Regions from separate parts of the Acinetobacter legionensis genome, predicted to be linked through region 1. Evidence: predicted binding sites of a transcription regulator. Region 1 holds the regulator's gene; the other holds the start of a gene.
What was found. The regulator PhoB, encoded in region 1, activates phosphate uptake and scavenging genes when phosphate is short. The targets are predictions, from matches to a motif close to TGTCATNAANCTGTCATAA.
Positions count from the first base shown of each region.

Region 2: AC2G3J_RS08050 (porin) is a predicted target of PhoB. The motif match lies at 7,329-7,347, and genes of this name have one in related genera.

Region 1 covers NZ_CM169896.1:4,221,252-4,232,376, forward strand. The annotation lists gene AC2G3J_RS19370 (TetR/AcrR family transcriptional regulator) at 1-651, shown strand, start outside; gene phoB (phosphate regulon transcriptional regulator PhoB) at 925-1,635, shown strand; gene phoR (phosphate regulon sensor histidine kinase PhoR) at 1,661-3,019, shown strand; gene AC2G3J_RS19385 (hypothetical protein) at 3,043-3,474, shown strand; gene asd (archaetidylserine decarboxylase) at 3,667-4,518, opposite strand; gene AC2G3J_RS19395 (sulfurtransferase) at 4,515-5,363, opposite strand; gene pncB (nicotinate phosphoribosyltransferase) at 5,456-6,682, opposite strand; gene dtd (D-aminoacyl-tRNA deacylase) at 6,962-7,402, shown strand; gene AC2G3J_RS19410 (SCP-2 sterol transfer family protein) at 7,482-7,961, opposite strand; gene aciT (ciprofloxacin tolerance protein AciT) at 8,177-8,491, opposite strand; gene serB (phosphoserine phosphatase SerB) at 8,922-10,142, opposite strand; gene AC2G3J_RS19425 (hypothetical protein) at 10,220-11,125, shown strand, end outside.
Region 2 covers NZ_CM169896.1:1,768,563-1,779,687, reverse strand. The annotation lists gene AC2G3J_RS08100 (hypothetical protein) at 1-139, opposite strand, end outside; gene AC2G3J_RS08095 (YcgL domain-containing protein) at 132-437, opposite strand; gene AC2G3J_RS08090 (ribonuclease D) at 619-1,761, opposite strand; gene recR (recombination mediator RecR) at 2,109-2,705, opposite strand; gene AC2G3J_RS08080 (YbaB/EbfC family nucleoid-associated protein) at 2,716-3,045, opposite strand; gene AC2G3J_RS08075 (O-succinylhomoserine sulfhydrylase) at 3,159-4,346, opposite strand; gene AC2G3J_RS08070 (alpha/beta fold hydrolase) at 4,488-5,579, shown strand; gene AC2G3J_RS08065 (NAD(P)-dependent oxidoreductase) at 5,589-6,461, shown strand; gene AC2G3J_RS08060 (YARHG domain-containing protein) at 6,543-6,809, shown strand; gene AC2G3J_RS08055 (HIT family protein) at 6,838-7,254, shown strand; gene AC2G3J_RS08050 (porin) at 7,475-8,581, shown strand; gene AC2G3J_RS08045 (DUF4256 domain-containing protein) at 9,261-9,824, opposite strand; gene AC2G3J_RS08040 (hypothetical protein) at 10,234-11,125, opposite strand, start outside.

The DNA of each region.
Region 1 (11,125 bases):
AAGAAAACTATAAATAAAGCAGTCAAAGAACGTCAATTTAAGGGTATGTCCTTATCTGAGCGAAAACTTGCACGTCGAGAAAAGTTGATCGAAGCAGGGATTGAAGCCTACGGCACGCATGGTTTTTTTTCTGTCACCGTTAAAGATATTTGTAATGAAGCGAAACTGACTGAACGTTATTTTTATGAGTCCTTCAAAAAAAGTGAAGAACTGTTCCAAGTCATCTTTCTACAACTGATTGAACAATTACAACAAACCGTGATGCAAGGGGTCATGCAAGCAGCACCTGATCCTAAAAATATGATCCGTGGTGGCTTAACTGCAATCTTTACCATGTTAAAAAATGATCCACGTGTGGCGCGTATTATTTATATTGACGCCATGCTGGTTCAAGAACTGCATAATCATGCCACAATCCATGAAACGATGGGCCGTTTTGACCGATTAATTCACTCCTTTGTTACCCTAATGATGCCGCATATTGAACGCAGTGAACAAGAAATTTCCTTGGTTGCCACAGGTTTAAATGGCTATGTGACTCAAATTGCGGTTCGCTGGGTCATGGGTGGATTTAAACAATCGCTTGAAGAAATTGTCTCAGCATGTGAAATTGTATTTGTATCGCTGATTGATTCATTTTCATCTCAATAAGATTGTTAGCTTAAATATTTTTGTCATCAAATCGTCATAAAAATGTCAAATATCTCATTTTTATTTTCAATTTAAATAAATTTCTTTTCATAAAATGGAAGATTTATTTAAAAATTTCATGGATTATTCATCATATCGACGATTATTTGTCACATTTTTTTGCAAAAATTCGTCAACATCTTCTTTTTGCAATGATACTGTCATAATTAATCTTTGTAATAAGCCTGTCATAAATAAAAGACGGTACACCGTTCATACATAGGATATTGCGTTGTGAAAGATGACTATATATTAATCGTCGATGACGAACTTCCGATTCGAGAAATGATTCATACCTCATTGGATATGGCAGGCTTTCAATGCTTGCAAGCTGAAGATGCAAAACAAGCCCATCAAATGATTGTTGACCAACGACCATCTTTGATTTTACTCGATTGGATGATGCCTGGCGGTGTGAGCGGTGTAGACTTATGTCGTCGCTTAAAACGTGATGAAAATTTGGCAGAAATTCCCGTCATCATGTTGACAGCACGCGGTGAAGAAGACCATAAAGTTCAAGGTCTTGATGCTGGTGCAGATGACTATATGACCAAACCATTCTCTACTCGTGAATTGGTTTCTCGTATCAAAGCAGTACTTCGTCGTGCCAATGCCCTGAGTGGCGAAAAAACCATTGATGCCAATGGATTAATTCTTGATCCAGTGAGCCAACGCGTCAGTTTTAGTGATAATATTTTGGAAATGGGTCCAACAGAATACCGATTATTGGCATTTTTTATGACTCATCCTGAACGTGCTTATACACGTGCCCAGTTACTCGATCAGGTCTGGGGTGGCAACGTGTATATTGAAGACCGTACGATTGACGTACACATCCGCCGCTTACGTAAAGTGCTTGAACCATATGGCGCCGATCGCTACGTACAAACTGTACGTGGAACGGGTTATCGTTTCTCTACCCGTGCAGATGTTGCCTTAGGTTAAGCATTCTCAAGGTAAATAATTTTCTATGTATGAACCCTACCCCGTCCCAGATCTTGCGCGAGAACATAAAAAATTTCGTTACAGTAGCTTGTGGGAATTTGCAAAACAAGATTTACGCCTGCTTGGTTTTTTACTCATCATTGGTGGATTTATTGGTTTAGGGATAGGGTATTTTTGGATTACTATTTCCATCGGTTTTGCGGTTTTTTTCCTATTTCAATTACGCTCTTTATACTTGGTGAATGAATGGATTTCGAATCGTCCTTACGATTCTCCGCCCAATTTAGAGGGTATTTGGGGAGCGCTATTGTTTAATGTTTATCGCGCACAACGCCAAGAACGTGTGGTTCAGGCTGAAATGGTCGGCTTGATTGACCGTGCCCAATCTTCACTGATTGCTTTGGCCGAAGCTGTTGTTTTAACGGATGAATTACATCAGATTGAATGGTGGAATCCTGCGGCAGAAAGACTGTTGGGCATTCAACCTCTAGATCGTGGGCGTAATATCTTGACCATTATCCGCCAGCCGAGCTTTATTGAATATTTTAATAATATCGACCAATCTCCAGATGGCATTAAAATAAAATCTTCTGTTTATGAAGAGCATTATGTACAGATTAAACTCACACGTTTTGGCAGTGAAAGCCGTTTGCTCGTCGCTTACGATGTGACACGTGTACATAATCTAGAACAGATGCGCAAAGACTTTGTCGACAATATTTCACATGAACTGCGTACACCACTCACTGTACTCAGTGGTTATATCGAAACATTTACCGACCAAGAGGATTTAAATCCGCGCTGGAAACGAGCATTTGAACAGATGCAATCGCAAACACGTCGTATGAATGCGTTGGTCAATGACTTACTCTTGCTTTCACGTTTGGAAGGTAATAAACAAGTCGCAAAAAATCAAATCATCGATATGCCGAATTTGATGAATCAGCTTTTTGATGATGCACAAGCCTACAATGTTGATTACGGACATACTTTAAACTTAGATATCGACAGCCATTGTGACCTGATTGGTTCCGATGCAGAACTTGCCAGTGCGTTTAGTAATTTAATTACCAATGCGATTAAATACACTCCAAAAGGTGGCACCGTTACAATCGGCTGGCATGATGACAGTGAACATGGTTATTTTACCGTTGAAGATACCGGGATCGGGATTGACCCAAAACATATTCCACGTTTAACTGAACGCTTTTATCGCGTAGACAGTGCACGAAGCCGTCAAACGGGTGGAACAGGTTTAGGGCTAGCTATTGTGAAGCATGTTTTAATGCAACATAATGCTTACTTAGAAATTGATTCTAAAGAAAATCAAGGGTCTATTTTTAGAGTGGTTTTTCCCAAAGAGCGCCTTGATTTTGCAGGTTAATATTTGTTTTTTGATTAATTCTAATGAAACTATTTTTAGATTGTGAATTTAATGGCTTTGGCGGTGAATTAATTTCACTGGCATTGGTTGACGAGAATAATCAGCATTTTTATGAAGTTTTAGAATGCTTAGACCCAATTACTTGGGTTAAAGACCATGTCATGCCTCGTTTAAATCGAAAACCGATTCCCTTAGCGCAATTTCAAAGTCGCTTACAGATTCATTTATCTCGATATACAAGTCTTGAAATTGTGGCAGATTGGCCTGAAGACTTTGCCTTATTTACCCGTAGTCTTATGCTTTCAGCTGGGAAATGTATCCAAACACCTCCGCTCACCATGCAGTTATGGATGCAGGATCCAATCGAAACCCATGTTGCCTCTGAAAATCCACACAATGCATTAGCAGATGCACACGCTTTAAAGCTGTCTTATTTCAATGCCTATCATCTTTGATTTATTCTAAAAATAAAACCAATTTATATAACGGGCTCTTTAAATTGCGACTTATACCGGAATTCTTACATTAATTTTCTAAGAAATTCTTCATTATATCGTTATATTCATGCACTTATTTAAGATGCTATAAGGCTTTAGACTCGGTGACTCTCTACAACAGAAAGTACACCTCATGATAGAATAAGCAAATTAAACGGTATGCCCTAAAGCTTCACCCATCACTACAATAGAATTAGCTTTAAACTGTTCATCCCAAGTAATTTTATTCTGTTCAAACAATATAACTGCGGTTGAACCTAAATAAAAACGTCCAAGCTCAGCACCCTTTTCTAAGGCCAAATCGTGCTGGTTTAACTCTAAACGCCCTGTTGGTTTTACTTTACCAGTTGCCACAGTTTCAATTCCTGCAACAATCATTGCCCCCACTAGAACAACGGCCATACGTCCTAATTCGGTATCAAACAAACATACCATACGCTCATTACGCGCAAATAAACCTGGAATATTCTCTGCTGTAGTTTGGTTTACAGAAAATAATTCACCGGGGATATACAAAGTTTCTGTCAACGTTCCTGCAAATGGCATATGAACACGGTGATAATCACGTGGTGATAAATAAACCGTGGCAAATTCACCATTGATAAATGGTGTAGCCAATTGTGGGTCGCCAATCAGTTTGTCTACAGAAAAACTTTGGCCTTTGGCCTGAAATACATCACCATCTTTAATTTTACCCAACTGAGAAATTGCACCATCTGCTGGAGAGACAATACTGGTCTGATCTACATCTATCTCTCGCACACCATCTTTTAAAGCACGGGTAAAAAATTCATTGAATGATTTATATTTTAAAGCATCACTTTGCTCAGCAATAGAAAGGTCTATCCCATACTGGGCTTTAAATGCTTGAATCGCTATATTTTTAACAATTGGATTTTCACTGGCTGCAACTTTACCAACAACTCGACTGAGTTGTTGTTGTGGAATGACTTTTTGTGCTTGGATAAAAATTTGTTTTTTTAACGCTGATGTAAGACTCACGCAGGTGATTCTCCAGTAATAATTGGACTATCGAGGCGATTGCCCCACTCGCTCCACGCACCATCATAGGCTTGAATATTCCAATTCAATAACCGCCCCAAGATATAAGCCAAACCAGAACGATGATGTGACTGACAGTACACCACCACAGGCTGGTCAAATTGAAAGCCTAATTGTTCTAGACGTTGTTGCGTGCGTTCAAGAGGATGCAATTTTAAATGATTTTGACGATTAATTGCAGTACTCCATTCAAAATGTTGTGCATTTGGAATGTGACCGCCGCGTCGCGCTGCCAACCGCTGTCCCGTATACTCTTCTGAAGTTCGACAATCCCAAACTTGAATCGCTTGCTGCTCAACCTTTTGCAACAATTGAGCATATTCAATCCGGTGCTGATCAAGATGTTGTAAATTGACCGTAACCAAGGCTTCAACTTTGCTAAAGCTTTCCGCTTCCGCCGAAGTCGGATAGCCTGCTGCTAGCCACGCATGAATTCCACCATTGAGTAAGCTGGTATTATAAAAACCAAGGCAATGTAAATTCCAGATCAAACGCCCAGCCCAAGCACCACCTTCATCATCATAGACCACGACATGATGTTCTGGAGAGATGTTCAAATAGCCAATCAGCGCTTTTAAACCATCCTCATCAGGCAATAACCCTGAAGCTTGTTCTTCCTGTCGCACCAGCAGTTGCGGTTTAACATGCAATGCATGTGGAATATGTAATTGATCATACACAGAGCTACGACTTAGATCGACAATACGAATTTTGTCATGCCCTAAAAATGGCACAAGTTGTTCTGCTTCTATGAGTAATTCGAAGTTAAAGGCTGATGTAGTCATACGTTTTTCTATTTTAAGACCTTGAGCACAAATGATCTTAGCACAGTGTTTTTTACCAATATGCTGATTTTTCACATTCTTTTAGCAAAAATTCAGATATCAATTTTCACTGCTTCGACAACTTCAGGTATTTCAAAGACCTGTCGTAAGTATGCTAAGAAAGTATCGTTGTCTGTCATGGTTTTTCCGGGACTATCTGAAATTTTTGCCACTGATTGACCGTTACATTCCACCAGTTTTAACACGATATTGAGTGGGGTTTGCCCCATATCATTGGTCAAATTCGTACCAATACCAAAACTGACTTGAAAGCGATCTTTAAAGTATTGATACAACGCCCACGCACGCTCTATATCTAATCCATCACTAAACGTCAGCATCTTGGTTTTGGTATCAATTTTTAGTTTTCGGTAGTGTTGATAAGCTTTATCACCCCATTCAAATGGGTCACCACTGTCATGACGTAAGCCATCAAATAGCTTGGCAAAATACAAATCAAAATCTTGTAAGAATGCATCCATACCAACCACATCGGTCAAGGCAATGCCCAAATCGCCACGATACTCTTGTACCCATGTTTCTAAAGCAGCTTTTTGAAAATCTCTTAAGCGGACATCTAGCGCTTGGAATGCTTGTAGAAACTCATGTGCCATGGTTCCAATTGGATGAATATTTAATTCTTTTGCCAAGAGGACATTACTGGTACCTCTAAATACATTGGGTACAGCTGCATGGAAGGTCTGGATCACATGTCTTTGCCAATCTAGACTATAGCGACGGCGAGTACCAAAATCTGAAACTAAAAAGGGAGGAGCTTGTGTGCCTTGTTGTTGTTCAAATTTCTTTAATAATTCAACTTTGGCTTGTAGACGACGTTCACCTTCAACATAAATGTCATCATTACGAATCCGGCTAAAATAAAGTTCATTGACAATCGCCAGAACAAAAATTTCAAACATCATCGCCTGAACCATTGGGCCTTCAACCCAAATGTCTAAACGACCTTGTTCATCAATACCCGCTTTAATAAAACGACGTTTCAGTTGGAATAATTCTAAATAGTCGACAAAATCACTTTTGATAAAACGCATACTGCGTAAATATTGCAATTCATCTTCTTGGAATTTGAGTAAGCAGAGATGATCGAGTTGCTCGTTCAAATCATCCAGAATATCCGTCAAGGGATAAACCGTAGCATCTAAATTACGACAGCGAAAATGATACACACTGTGCGTTTGTGGAAATTTATGTAGCACCACTTGTAACATGGTAAATTTATATAAATCTGTATCGAGCAAGGATTGGATGATTGGCGCCATATCTATTTTAATTTCGCTATGCTGTTTTTATTAAAGCATATTTTTCACTGAGATAACGTAATCATTTATAAGTGATGAACTATATTTTCAGTTAGGCTCAACATAAATCTCGGCATATTTGTTTTTTTAATTTATCTATTTATATTAGAATGCCATAAATTCTATTTTTATTCAAAAGCTTACCAATAGATTCAGCTCTACATCAATGACTTACTCACATCATCTTACTGAGTTTTCCCTGTTAGAATAGGCTTATCATATTTTAGTCTTATTGTTTATATGCGCGCATTATTACAAAGAGTGTTAGAAGCCAAAGTCGTTGTTGAGGGTGAAACCACTGGAGAAATTCAAAAAGGAATTTTGGTTTTTCTAGGCTTAGCTAAGGATGACAATTTTGAAAAAGGTCGAAAATTAATTGATAAAATTTTGAAATATCGTTTTTTTGATGATGAGCAAGGCAAAATGGGGTGGAACGTCAGCCAAGCCAATGGCGAGATTTTATTGGTTTCTCAATTCACATTAATGGCACAAACGCAAAAAGGCTTGCGTCCAGACTTTGGACCAGCCATGCCGCCCACTGAAGCTCAAGCGCTTTATCAACAATTGGTTGATTATGCTCGATCACAATTTAAAAACGTTGAAACAGGTATTTTCGCAGCAGATATGAAAGTTCATTTGGTCAATGATGGACCAGTGACCTTTAACTTGGAAGTTGAATAATCAAAATCTTGATCTTAATGGCAATGTTTAAATCTTAAAAAGCCCGATCAGATCGGACTTTTTAAGATTATCGATTCGCTTAGCGTCCAGTCTTCTCTTTTAAGAATTGACGTGCCAATTTAATTTTGTCTTTTACTGGTTTGGGAACTTTTGGTGGAATCAGCTTAGCAACTTGGTTAAACCAGACTAGCAAACTGAAATCTCCTTCCATTTTGATGCTGCCGTTTTGCATACCCGTCATAAAAGCTGTTGGATCGCCTTTTACTAAAGTTTTTACACCTTGCTCACTGTCAGCAAACTGTAAAACAAAATCAGCTTTTTGTTCAGCACCTGAAACGGTATCAATTTGACCATTGTTCACAATAATTTGGCGTGCCACGCCCAAGTCGGTACCAATCTGAATACGGAACTGACGATCATGAGTCAATTCAATAAATTTTGGACTGGTACGAGCCAATTGTTTCATACGAAGTGCTAAACCCAATACAAGCAAATCCAGTGGATCTGTACTTGCATCAACGATTGGTAACTTCACAACTGGAATTGCAGAAAGTTTCATGACATTTAAGCCTGTTGTTTTTTAAATTAGATTCGAATTTGCTCATCCTAACATAACTGTCATTGCGTAGACATGGCTTTCAGAGCAAAGTATAAACTGAAAAAAAGGTATACCATTATGATATACCTTGGAATGTCTAAATTGATTTTTTTCGTGTAATTAAAGTCACTATTGTTATCTTAGCGTTCATATTGACTGAAGTTTTCACTCAAAACTTATTCATCTTCATAGACTGGTGTATGTTCAATATATTGACGATTTGCCAATGCTTTTTGTGCACGGCTATCTTCACGTAATAAAAGTGCAATCAATGCAGACATCGCCAACATAATCGCGGTTAAATAGCTATATGCGACCGAAATATCAAAGATGTTCTGTACACTATAACGCATTGCTTCCAAGATGCCCCAGAAGATCATGCCTGCAAACATAAACCCTAACCAATGACGATAAGGGGAAAAGAAAACGGTAGCCAACGCTGCAGCAATTAGACCGAATCCAATCAATGTTGCAAATGTTGTTGATACCATAACAACCTCCGTCAAAATGATGCCTTTTAAAAAAACCGTTTAAATAGGTGTTTCACAACAATTTCAAGCTTTATAATTTTTCTTAAATCACCTTATAGAAGCTTATGCATTGCATTATGTATAGTTTTTATGAGAAGGAAAGAGCTGTTTTCTGGTTAAACGACACACTTTGTCGCCACATTCATTTGTCATTACATTTTTTAAGAATCCTGTTTTTCTCACAATCTAATTACCATCAATCATGCAGTGTCATTACAAAAAAATACATACAGCTTTTAATACTAGAAAATCTTTTTTTAAGTTCTAAAACCAATAGTTTGATCAAGTTGTTTTATTGACCACTAATCACAGCAAAGTAATTCATTTTCAAATAAAAAATAGCGACTTAAAGTCGCTATTTGTCATGATTCTGCAATATAATCCAAGTCATTTAAGCACGTGATAAATCTTTATCATGCACACCTAAAAGATAAAGCACACCATCTAGACCTACGCTTGAAATGGCTTGATTGGCATTTTGACGAACCACAGGTTTAGCACGGAAAGCCACACCGAGCCCAGCAATTGAAAGCATTGGTAAATCATTTGCACCATCTCCAACCGCAATCGCTTGCTCAGGTGAAATCCCCATTTTCCCAACCAACTCAGTCAATAAATACGCTTTGCGTGCACCATCAACGATATGCCCTTTAACCTCACCTGTCACAACACCATTTTCAACATCAAGAATATTGGCATGCACTTCATCAATGTCCAGTTTTTCTTGAAGAAATTCAGCAAAGTACTGAAATCCCCCAGATAAAATCGCAGTTTTATAACCCAATGATTTTAGTGTCGAGATTAAACGCTCAGCACCTTCTGTCACGGTTAATCGCTCAGCAATTTGTGGCAATACTTTGGCATCAAGGCCTTTCAGTAATGCAACCCGTGCACGGAAACTTTGTTGAAAATCTAACTCCCCTTGCATTGCACGTTCAGTGATTTCAGCGACTTTATCGCCCACCCCTGCTTCTTTGGCAAGTTCGTCAATTACTTCTTGCTCAATCAAAGTCGAGTCCATATCGAAACAAACTAAGCGGCGATTACGGCGATAGGCATTGTCTTCTTGTACAGCAACATCAATATTTAATTCAGCAGAAAGCCGTAAACATGCGGCACGCATCGCCTGTGCATCAAGCATTTGCCCACTCAAGCCAAATTGAACACATGAACGCTTCAGTCCATCTTGGTCTCCGTTACGCTCGGGACGACCCGATAAACGAGTTACGGTTTCAATGTTAAAACCTTGACTTGAAACAATATTGGTCACCGCTTGCAGATGTTCGGCTGTGAGCTCTGGTGCTAAAGCGGTCACGATATAACGTGTACGCCCACCCTCACTCACCCATTGGTCATATTCTGCGCCTGAAATCGGCTTAAAACGAACTGTTAAACCAATATCATGTGCTAAAATAAGGATGTCTTTCATGGCTAAAGCTGTTGCAGTTTGATCGTTGGACGACACTACAATACCTAAAGTCAATTGATTATGGATGACCGCCTGCCCTACATCTAATATTTGCAAAGAATGTACGGACAACACTTGCATTAATCGAGTAAACTGATTGGGTTGGTCAGGTCCTAAAAATGAAATAAGAATGATTTCTCGCATGAATTGACTCGGGTCTGAGCTACAACAATTGGAAGAATCATAATCGAAATCGAAATTTTTTGCTTTGGAAGTTTACGTTGAATGCGCCAAGACAAGGGCTATTTGCTAGCCTACTTATTGTAAGTTTTGCATTTCATACCTTTTTATTGGTAGTTGCAACAACACATCAATTAAATGAAAACCGTGCCAGCCAAGGCCAACTCATGACCAGTCAATTGGTCACGGACAGCCTGTCTGAACTCGAACCCGCAAATACTGTGTCATTGGCGCTGTTGGCAAATCGCTATGCGACCAATCCAAGTGTGGCTTCGATTCGAATACTTGATGCGAAAAAACAAGTGTTGGCAACCAGTGGTATGGCAAAAACTCGTCAAGGTGAAGTGTTTGTTCGTGATGCATTACAGAACGAGAAAAAAGTTGGCACAATTGAAATTACCTTGATCAAGCCAAGTATTGGTGAAATTTTACGTACCCAATGGCTGGCTATTTTAGTGTCATTATTGATTCATGCCTTTTTATGGCTGGCCTATCGTGCCATTGCTCGCCCAACACGTAGTGAATATTTGGCTCGTATCAACAATGAAGCCCGTTTAAAACACGAAATTCAACAATTGACAGAAGCTCTTGAAGCTGAGAAAGCCAATCGCACGATTGCGATTGCGCAAGCTCAACAACAAGCACAAGCCAAAGCAAAACCTGAACCCAAAACACCTGTAACCACGACACTGGAAAATGACCAAGAGATTTTGGCGCTGAATATTCAGTACTATGATCCAAAGCAACTGATGAATACGGTCAACCAATCGGTTTCACTGCCTTATTTTAATTTATGTCAGATTTTTCTTAATAAAAGTATTGAACTTTGCGCACAGCATTTCAAATTGAATGCAAAAGATTTCACCATTCATCAAGAATTTAATCAGAATGGTGCAATCCTGAGTATTGATGCTGAAAAACCCAATGCAGCACAATCTATATTAATG
Region 2 (11,125 bases), 1.9 Mb from region 1:
ATCGCTTTGAAATCGAATACCAGCACCATAAAATCAACAGCGTCCCAAGAATATAGACGGATATTGCAATATTATCTTCTGGGATAGAATCAAATAGATCTAAAAAATTTGCCCATATTCCTGATAACTGATCAAGCACCACGTAGTCCCTCTGGTTCAACCGCATTTGGGTTAATTAAACCTTCTGGCGGCATTTGAATAAAGAAGCCTTTTGTATTAAGTGAATCGATTACATGTAACACATTTACACGTGCCAATGGTCTAGTTTCACTTAGTTCAAGATGCATTACATGCGTAGCCCGACCAAAGGCAATACGTAGAGGCTCAGAAAGAGCCGCTAAGGGATCTGCACTTTCATCTTTATTTGGATGATTTGGACGAGCCACATAAAGATACATTTCATCTTTTTTGCTCGATTTATAAATATCACAATGCATTTTAAACAACAGCTTCAGTAAAACTTAGTTGACAGCATACATGAAAAAAACAATGGAGACATTATCGAAAGTTAACGCATCAGTCGTTATTTAGGCTCAATTGCTAATTCTTTGATCAATAGTAACGCAATAGTCTTGAAGATTATTCCCCTAAACAATAGCTCAAAAGAACCAGTTCCAATCACTCATTTACTTTCATCTGCATACTTAAAAATTTAATATCTTCTTGTAGTAAATGGATAAGCGGCTGAGTGAGCAATTCATAGCGCCATCCCAGTAAATACCCAGGTAAATCTTGCTCATTACCATGAAATACCACATGATGATACAAGGCATTCAGCCATTTTTTACGCATAAGTACTTCTTTGGGTACTTGCATTTCAAATGAAACCTGAGAAATCAACTCATCTACTTCAACCGTGATTCCCTGAGATGAATGTTTGATTGGGCGAGCAATACGAAGTGGCCACTCATCTGTTTCAGGCAGGAATTTCAATAAATCTAAAATTGTTTTTCCATGCTCACGAACAATATTGGGACGTATCCCCTTAACAGAAGACAATTGAAAATTATTTTTTGGATTGACTTCAACTAAATCAATCATTGTGGCACTTTTGAGAATAAAGCTACGCGGTTGATTCAGTGCTTTAACCATTTCTTCACGCCAAACACTCAACTGTTGCAATTGCATTAGCTGTTTTCTGGAATGACGGTAATTACCAATATCACAATACAATTTGTCTTTCGGGGTTTCAGAAGCAATTTCAAAGGTCAAATTTTGGCAATCTTCAAGCACATGCGAGTATAAACTTTTTTCGACCAATTCAGCTTTTACTTTTTCAGCCAGACGCATAATGTATAAAACATCATTAGCAGCATAATTCATTTGCTCATCCGTTAGTGGTCGAGCCAACCAATCTGAACGTGTCTGATCTTTATCAATATCGATATCTAAGACTAATTTCAAAGCATTTTGATAACTGACTTGTAGACCATGGCCTAAAAAAGACAGCCCAACTTGCGTATCGAACACATTATTCAGGTTTTTTTTATCTGCATAATGATAAATTAAATCAATATCTTCCCCACAGGCATGAAAAACATTTTGCTGTGCTTTAAAAAGCTCAAACCAAAATTGATCTAAATTTAGAGTTGTACCGTCGAGCAAGAATACTTGACCATTGACATTAATTTGGAATACACCGAGTTTTGGCCAAAGTGTGTCGACTTTAATAAATTCAGTATCTAGACCATAAGTCGAAGTATGTTGCATCAAATTCAACACATGTTCGAGATCGGTCTGTTGATTAATAAATTGAAACATGTCAGTTTAAGTCAAAATGTTACATTCAAATGAAATATGATTTTACCTTAATATATAAAATTTAAATATAATATTTTTAAACTAATTCTCCGTAAACACCTTATTTTTCAATAAAGTTTCTTGTGAATATTTATTTTATATATAGGTTTTACAACTTAATAAAAGCATATTTTAAAGTAATAAATAACCAGGCTAATCATTGATTTAGCTTGAGTGTACATAAAAAATTTAGAATGAATGTAAATAATTTTTAAATTAAACAGAGTTTGTTGATCTTTTAATCGTTATCGCATTTGCGCTAAACATCCAAGCCCAACAAACTCTAAATGCTACAAAACCTAAGATCACTATTTCATTTGCATACGATTATGAACAGCCTGACTTAATGTATGACTATCCACATATTCCAATTCACCACCTTGTGGAACACCTTGTGCGATTCGTGTCATTTGCAAAGACAAATGTTTTGTTGCTTCTACAAGATAATGTGCAGTCGCTTGCCCTTCTACAGTTGCATTGGTGGCTAAAATTACTTCAGTAATTTTACCATCAGTTAAACGTTGCACTAAATATGGAATACCTATCTCTTCAGGACCAATACCATCTAAAGGCGACAAATGTCCACCAAGTACATGATATTTTCCTCTAAAGCTACCAGACTGCTCTATTGCCATCACATCTGCTGGGGACTCAACCACACAAAGCAGTTGATCATCCCGATCATTTGAGCAACAAATATCACAGACTTCATTTTCAGTTAAAGAATGACAAACACTACACTCATGAATATAAGAGGTTGCTTCATTTAGCGCATGCGCCAAACCAATAGCACCTTCTTTATTTTTCATGATCAAATGGAGTGCCATACGTTGAGCCGATTTCGGCCCAACACTAGGTAAGATTCGTAAAGCTTGTACGAGTTGGTCAAAACGGTCGCTAAACACCTATGATTCCTTAGAACAAACCTGAAAGACCTGGTGGTAAACCCATACCTGAATTAGCTTCTTTCATCTTCGCTTCTGTAATAACTTCAGCTTGGCGAGCCGCGTCATTCATTGCTGCTGCTATCAAGTCTTCAATCATATCTGGATCGTCTTGTAACAAATCTGGACTGATTTCGATACGCTTAACAACATTCCGGCATGTCATTGTTACTTTTACTAAACCGCCACCAGCTTCAGCATTCACTTCAGTTTGGGCAAGTTGTTCTTTTGCCTTTTTAACGTTGCTTTCCATATCTTTCTGCATACGTTGCGCTTGCTGCATAAGCATATTAATGTTCATAAAATACTCCGAACAAAAGTCCTAAATTAAATCTCTGTCTTGCACTTTCATGACTAGTTTTTTTAAATGCCTAGAAGAAAATGAAACAAACTCTTTCACAAATTATGCTTATCTTAAATTAAATCTAATCCATGAGAAAGGTCACGAATAATATCATCGACATCTTCTAAACCAACAGACAAACGGATTAAACCTTCACGAATACCCGCTGCTGCTTTAGCTTCAGGAGAAAGCTTACCATGAGTCGTTGTCGCAGGATGAGTAATTGTTGACTTAGCATCACCCAGATTGCCTGTAATTGAGATAAATTGTGTGTGGTCAATAACTTTCCATGCACCTTCTCGCTCACCTTTCACTTCAAAAGAAACGATTCCGCCAAAACCAGTTTGTTGTTTGGCTGCTAACTCATGCCCAACATGGTCTGCTAATCCAGCAAAATAAACCTTTTCCACTTTTGGATGAGCAACTAGCCACTCGGCAATTTTTTGTGCACTTTCAGAATGCGCTTTCATGCGTAGTTTTAAGGTTTCTAAACCCTTCAAAAAGACCCATGCATTGAATGGACTCATCGATGGACCAGCGGTACGAACATAACCAAATACTTCTTCAAGTAATTTGTGATTTCCGACCACAGCCCCACCCAGTGCACGACCTTGTCCATCTAGATATTTGGTGGCAGAGTAAATCACTAAATCTGCACCAAATTGTAATGGGCGCTGTAAAATTGGTGTGCAAAAACTGTTATCGATAGCCAATAAAGCATCATTTGCATGTGCTAAATCTGATAGTGCTTGAATATCAGCGACTTCAGCCAAGGGATTTGAAGGTGACTCAACAAACAGTAAGCGAGTTTCAGGACGAACCGCGTCTTGCCAAGCTGTTAAATCAGTTAAATCAACAAAAGTCACTGCGACATTAAATTTGGCGACATATTTTTCAAATAATGCAACAGTAGAACCAAAAACAGCACGCGAACAAATCACATGATCACCTGCTTTTAAGAACGACATTGCAACTGCCATAATGGCAGCCATACCCGAACTTGTTGCCACAGCCCGTTCACCACCTTCAAGTGCAGCTAAACGCATTTCAAACATTGCTACTGTTGGATTGGTAAAACGTGAATAAATATTGCCTGGTTCAGCACCAGAGAATTTTGCTGCTGCTTCCGCTGCATTTTCATACACAAATGACGAAGTGAGGAAAATCGGCTCACTATGTTCACCTTCAAAACTGCGTGTATGACCTGTACGAATCGCTAAAGTATCAAGTTGGTATTCAATGTCGTCGTGCTGGCTCATTTCAACTACTCAGTCCAAAAACTGCCTTTGTAAAATATTGCCAACATTTTGAGCGTCCTATGTATTTAAGGTCAAGGTAAAATCGTAAATTATCACATACACTTCGCTTAAATCTGCATAAAAATGAGACAAACACCGCTTATGACACAAGTATCAGCTAAGTTCCAACAGCGCAAATCCAAATTGAAGAATCTAACCACACGTATCTTCAATGGTAAGTCATTGGTTTTATCTCAAAGTACTCCTTATAAAATTATTGCAGAGCATCATCAAACCAAAGTGCGTTACTATGCAGCTGTTGAAAAAAAATTTAAGGAACCTTTGGTTTTTACAGCACCATTGTCTATCAATATGGCAATCTATGATCTCTACCCTTATCGTTCACTCATTAAATATTTTACTGAACAAGGTTATGATGTTTATCTATTGGACTGGGGAAAACTCAGTTATCAAGATCGCAACTTAAACTTCTTATATTTTATTGATGAAGCCATGCCGTTATGCATTAATAAAATTCGAGAGCATGCTCAAAGTGAGCAAATATCCCTTCATGGGTGGAGTATGGCTGGCATTTTTGTATTACTTTACACGGCATTACGCCAACCCAATTATGTTAAAAACTTAATTATCTTGGCCAGTCCAATTGACAGTTACGCCTCGGGTGGCATTGGTAAACTTTATCAAAAAATAAATAATTTGATTATAAAGAGTCAAAAACTGAAAGATACTTTATATAAAGGTGGTTTACCGAAAAAACTGATACATACCCCCGGCTTACTCAATGCCATTGGTTTTAAGATTTTAGATCCAAAGGGTTGGTATGAGGGTCATAAACAATTGTTACTAAATTTAGACGACAAAGAACTCTTGCATGAACACGCCACCCTTGGAAATTTTTTAAATCACATGGTGGATTACCCCGGTGGTGTCAATCAAGACATGTTATTTAATGTTTGGCTGCAAAATCCACTGAAAAATGGGGCGATTCAGCTCAGTAACCATAAAATTGAACTTAGAAATATCGACTGTTCACTGATGATTGGAGCTGGAAAAAATGATCAAATGGTCACCGCAGATGCAGTTAAGCCTTTAAGTGAATTGACAAAGAGTAGTGATGTCACGTTTACTCTTATTCCTGGGGGACATTTAGGGCTAATGTCTAGTCAAAAAAGTGCAGATGAATTTTGGCCTACTCTGTCCAGATGGTTAGAACAAAGATCGACAAAAATTTAAGAGATAGATATGAAGACTACAGTTGCATTTATTGGTTTAGGCGCAATGGGCTATCGTATGGCAGCACATTTACCCAAATATTTTGATACCGTATATGTATGGAATCGAAATTTTGCAAAGGCTAAGCAACATGCAACTCAGTTTGGTACTCAAGCGGTCGAACTTAATCAAGCAGTACAAGCTGATATTATTTTTTCATGTTTACCGACTAGCCAAGATATTGATGATTTAATCCAAGATTTAAAGATCAAAAATGGCGCGATTTGGGTCGATTGTACCAGTGGTGTACCTGATGCTGCGCGTAAACAGTCTGAGTATCTTCTCAAAAATAATATTCACTTTTTGGATGCACCTGTAAGTGGTCAAACCATTGGCGCTGAAAATGCAACACTGACCTTCATGGTCGGCGGTTCGGCAGAAGCGTTTCAAATTGCCCTACCTGCAATGCAAGCGATGGGTAAATTAATTAAACGTGTTGGTGACTCAGGTGCAGGCTTTGCAGTAAAAGCTGTAAATAATATGATGATGGCGGTTCATTTATGTGCGGCTGCTGAAGGATTTACCACACTGAAAGCACATGGAGTAGATTTAAATGAAGCACTTGATTGTATCAATGCATCCAGTGGTAAAAGTGGTGTGACTGAAACCGCACTACCGCAACGTATCCTCAATCGTAGCTTTCCACTGACCTTTGCTTTACCCTTATTGGCAAAAGATACCGGTATTGCCATTGATTTAGTTCGTGATGCAAGATTATCAGCACCTATTCTTGGTTTAACACAAAGCTTAATTACCGTAGCCAATAGTCTTTCAGAGCCTGATAGCGATTTTTCTACCGCCGTAAAAATGTATGAATCATGGAGCAAAATTACATTAGATTAATTTTTCGTCATTGAATAATCACAACTAAACCTTATAATCACATTAAGTGACATGTAAATATGTCAATTTCGAGGTCGTATCATGAATAAATATGTAATTGCTACACTTTCTAGTTTATCTATTTTAGTCGCTAGTCACGCTTTTGCTGATAACACCCAAGAATGTAAAAAATTGCAAGATGATTACAATGTCATTTATGCATCAAAAGGGTTCTGTTTTAAAGATCCTGAAGCAAAAGCAAAATATAATAATGACAATTGTTATACAAGTAAGCCTAAATTTTCTGAAAAAGAGCAGCAAAAACTTGACTCTATCAAGGAACGTCAGAAAGAATTGAACTGTAAATAATCACATTCACACTTTCAAGGAAATAAACATGGCTTATGATGATCAGAATATATTTGCACGAATTTTACGTGGTGAACTTCCTGCAATTAAAGTTTATGAAGATGATCATGTGCTTGCATTTATGGATATCATGCCGCAAGCCGATGGGCACACTCTGATTATTCCGAAGGCTCCTGCTATCACATTGCTCGACTTAGATCCTGAAATTGCAGCTTATACAATCAAGATTGTGCAAAAAATAGCGCAAGCAATTGAAACAGCTTTGAATACTCAAGGTATTGTATTGATGCAACTTTCTGGGGCTTCTGCTGGACAAACCGTACCTCATGTACACTTTCATTTAATTCCGAGCTCGGTGCATGAATTAGGTCGTCACGCTATTCAAATGGGTGATCAGGAAAAAATTAAAGGGTTTGCTGAAAAAATTAAGATTGCACTGGCTTAATTAAAATCTTTTTAGAATCAATGGGGCTAATCAGGCCTCATTTTTTTATTTAAATTACACAAATGTTAAATTCACGTCATTAAATTGTCATTTTTTCTTCACTGATATGTAACAAAGTTTACAGATACTGCATGCAAGTTAGTAAGTAGTGCACAAATCCACACTTACTGAATAAAAAAAGTAACTGCAAACCCATTGAACATGTTTTGGAGAAATCTCAATGAAAAAAGTGCTACTCGCTGCAGCAATCGCCACCCTTAGCATAAGCGCAGCTCAAGCAGCGCCAACATTGTATGGTAAATTCAACGTAACTTTAGATCAAATCGATAATAATGGCTTTAAAGACGAAAGCGTAACTAAAGTAAACTCTAACGCTTCTCGCATTGGTGTTAAAGGCGAAGAGAAATTAACAGATAAATTGTCTGCAGTTTACTTGGCAGAATGGCAAATCAGTGCTGATGGTGATGGCGATGCTTTTACTAACCGTAACCGTTTCGTGGGGATTAAATCAGACGGTATCGCAACTTTAAAAGTGGGTCAGTTTGATTCATATTTCAAAAATGCTGCTGGTAACAACCAAGATATCTTCAACGATCACAATGAACTCGATATGACTGCGATTTTAGTTGGTGAAGATCGTTTAAAAAACGTGATCGGTTTTGAAACTGATAAAAAATTATTGGCTGGTTTAGCTTTCAACATCATGTTCCAGCAAGGTGAAGAATCATCTGCTTTAAAAAATGATGCTAAAGGCCAAAAAGGTAGTCGTGATAGTTTCGGTGATGGTATCTCTACCTCACTTACTTATGACAACAAAGATTACGGTTTAGCTGCTGCTGTTGCAGGTAACTTCGGTGTTGCATCTAAATATAATGCATATAACTCTGAATTAGGTAGTAACACAATCTACTCTGACGCAATCCGTGTTACAGGTTCTGTAGACTTGAAACCTGCGGGTCTTGATGGCTTAGTATTCGGTGCATTATGGCAAACAGCCAAACCAACTGATGACACTGTTGCAACCACTTCTGGTACTACAGTAACATCGTTCAAAGGCTTGAAAGAAAATGCTTATGGCATCACTGCTGCATATGCGATTCCTTCTACACCAATTAAGCTAAAAGCTGAATATATTTCTGCAACAACAGAACTCGATGGGCGTGATGATCGTAAACAAGACCTTTACGGAATTGGCGCAGACTACAACATCAATAAACAAGCTCGCTTCTATGGTGTTGTTGGTCAACAAAAACGTGATTGGTCAACGACATCTACCCCAGAGAAAAAGAAAACTGTTATTGGCTTAGGTATGGAATATAACTTCTAATCCTAATCTTTATAAAAACGGTAAGTCATCTTGCCGTTTTTTATTTCGACTCAACAATAAAAAACTAATTTTATAAAATTCATATTCATTAATGAAGTAACCATAATACAAATTCAGCATTTTTATAAATAGCACATACGTTTAATCATCCATGACAGACCTGTCATTTAGCAACATCAATTTCATCATTGGATAGGCATACAGTTTCTTAAACGAAAACTAAAAATCATTAAATTTATGTTTTGTATGAACTCCTAGAAACTGTTAGCTATCGATTCATTTTTTGTACTTTTGAATCATAGACGGTTATCCTACTGTGGGGCGACATGGATGTCGCCGTTGGGGGGAGGTACAGGTGGTACCCTCGCCCATGAGCAAAAACAAAGCACTGCTTTGTTTGAAGCGCAAGGTTTGGCATCCTCTACAAAGTGAGGCATCGCCTACACAAAACTATTTAAACTTTAATGTAAAGTGCGGTATTGCAAGCTTTTTTATAATGAAACACTTTATTTACTCATGCAATTGATTTAATTAAAAATATAAATTAAGAGAAATTATATTCTTGTGTCTGAGTTTTCGACAAGCTGACTATAGGCTATGACAGGAGTTATATTCTAAACAAAAAAATAAAAACAAGCTCGATAGAATCTTAGGATTTCACTATCTCAGTTTTAAACGGTTAAAGTTTAATATAGGTTCGAAAACCACGACTCGCATAATATGAAGCAGCACCATTATGATAAGTAAATGTACGCCCATAACGCTGATCACAAAAGATCGCGCCACCTTGCTCACGTAATACTCTTGGTGTCTCGACCCAACTGGATGTTTTTAAGTCAAAATTGAATATTTGTTGTAGGGTATAATACTGTTGTTCAGTCATTAGCGCTAAAGCATGCTTCTGCACCCAATCGATCACCGTATCTTCAGGAGGATGATCCTTGCGGCTGAGTAACGCCTCTCGATCATAACACATGCTACGCCGCCCTTTTGGCGACTCAATTGCACAATCAAAAAAATACAGACCTTCTGTATTCGGTAAAACAACCACATCAGGCTCACCGCCAGTCATTTCCATTTGTTGTAAAGCCGGTAGCTTTTCAGGACAAAGCAAAAGTTGTCTTTGTATAAAATCCCAGCTCACTTGTGCATGTCGTTCTATATGCTGTTGAAAGCGCTGTTCTAAAGTTTTTAATAGATTTTCAATTTGTAACGGACTATGTTTTTCTTGCTGTTTTGTCATTTTATTTTACTGCCTTATTTTAAGTCTTTATTAGCATAGCATTATCTCTCAAGCCTAACCAAATCCAATTTTTAGACATACGGAATTGGAATAATTAAACAGTGTGGCACTGATAATTCAATGAATTTCTCTGCATATGCAATTCCTTTTATACCAATTCAACTAAAGTTAAATATATTTTTGCAATGACAAAAAAATGGCCATGGCGATCATAAGTTATGGAATTAGCGTTGACTACAATATCAATAAGCAAGCTCGCTTCTACGCAATTATTAATTAAAAAAAGTAATGAGACAGTTGCATATAGAGAACAAAAACTGTTATCAACTTAGCTATGGAATATAACTTCTAATCCTAATCTTAAAAATAGCAAGAAATCTTGTCATTTTTTACTTAACAATAAAATATTTTAAAAATCTCGTATTTCATCAAACCAAGTATTCACTGTTTCTTGATCTATTTCTAATGTTGAAGCTTCAACCAGTTGCTGTATAGCAAGACCAATATCTTCTCTTTCAACAGTTTCAATATTGGGCAATGTATTAACCATCGCTACAAGTTCAATAATTACCTCCTCCACATCTTGCTTCGTCTTCGCCTTGGAGATTTCTTTTAAAGCAAATTTATATGCTTTGATCGCTATTTTTGCATTACAGCTTTCCCAATTTTCAAATGGAATCCCATATTCATTGGTAAACCATATTAAACTCCTCAATTTAGACACCGAAGAATAATCCAATTGCTTTTCTTTAGCTAAATGCTTTAATTCAGCATTTAACCTTTTCCCTATTTTTTCATCAATATTCCATCCAATGAAGGAGGTTAAATTTTCCCAAGTATTTAAAGCTGGAAAGCCTTCCAAATTTACGGCATAGCGTATCCCAATACGTTCAAGTCGGTGAAGTTGTTTTAAACTTGTTGTATTGGTTATATTCCCAGTTAAGTTTAGATTTTTTAAGTTAGGAAACTGTAATAAACTTCCACAATCAAAAGCTTGGCCTAAAGGTTTAACAGTTAAATCTAACGAAGTTATTGCCGCTAAATTTTTCATAACAGGAAGATGGTATGCCGATATCATTGGATCTTGGTTTGTTGTTGGCTCTATTCTAATATGGGGATATGGTGCGGTGGTAATAATTTCAAAATGCTCAATATGACCAGCCAAATGAAGCGAATATAACGCCTTCTTATTCTCATCATCAGGATGACTTAAATCCAGTATGATTGGATGTTCGTCTGCTTTGATTGAAAAGTTATGAATTTGAGCATGACTTAAATCTAGACAAATCGCTTGCGTAGGT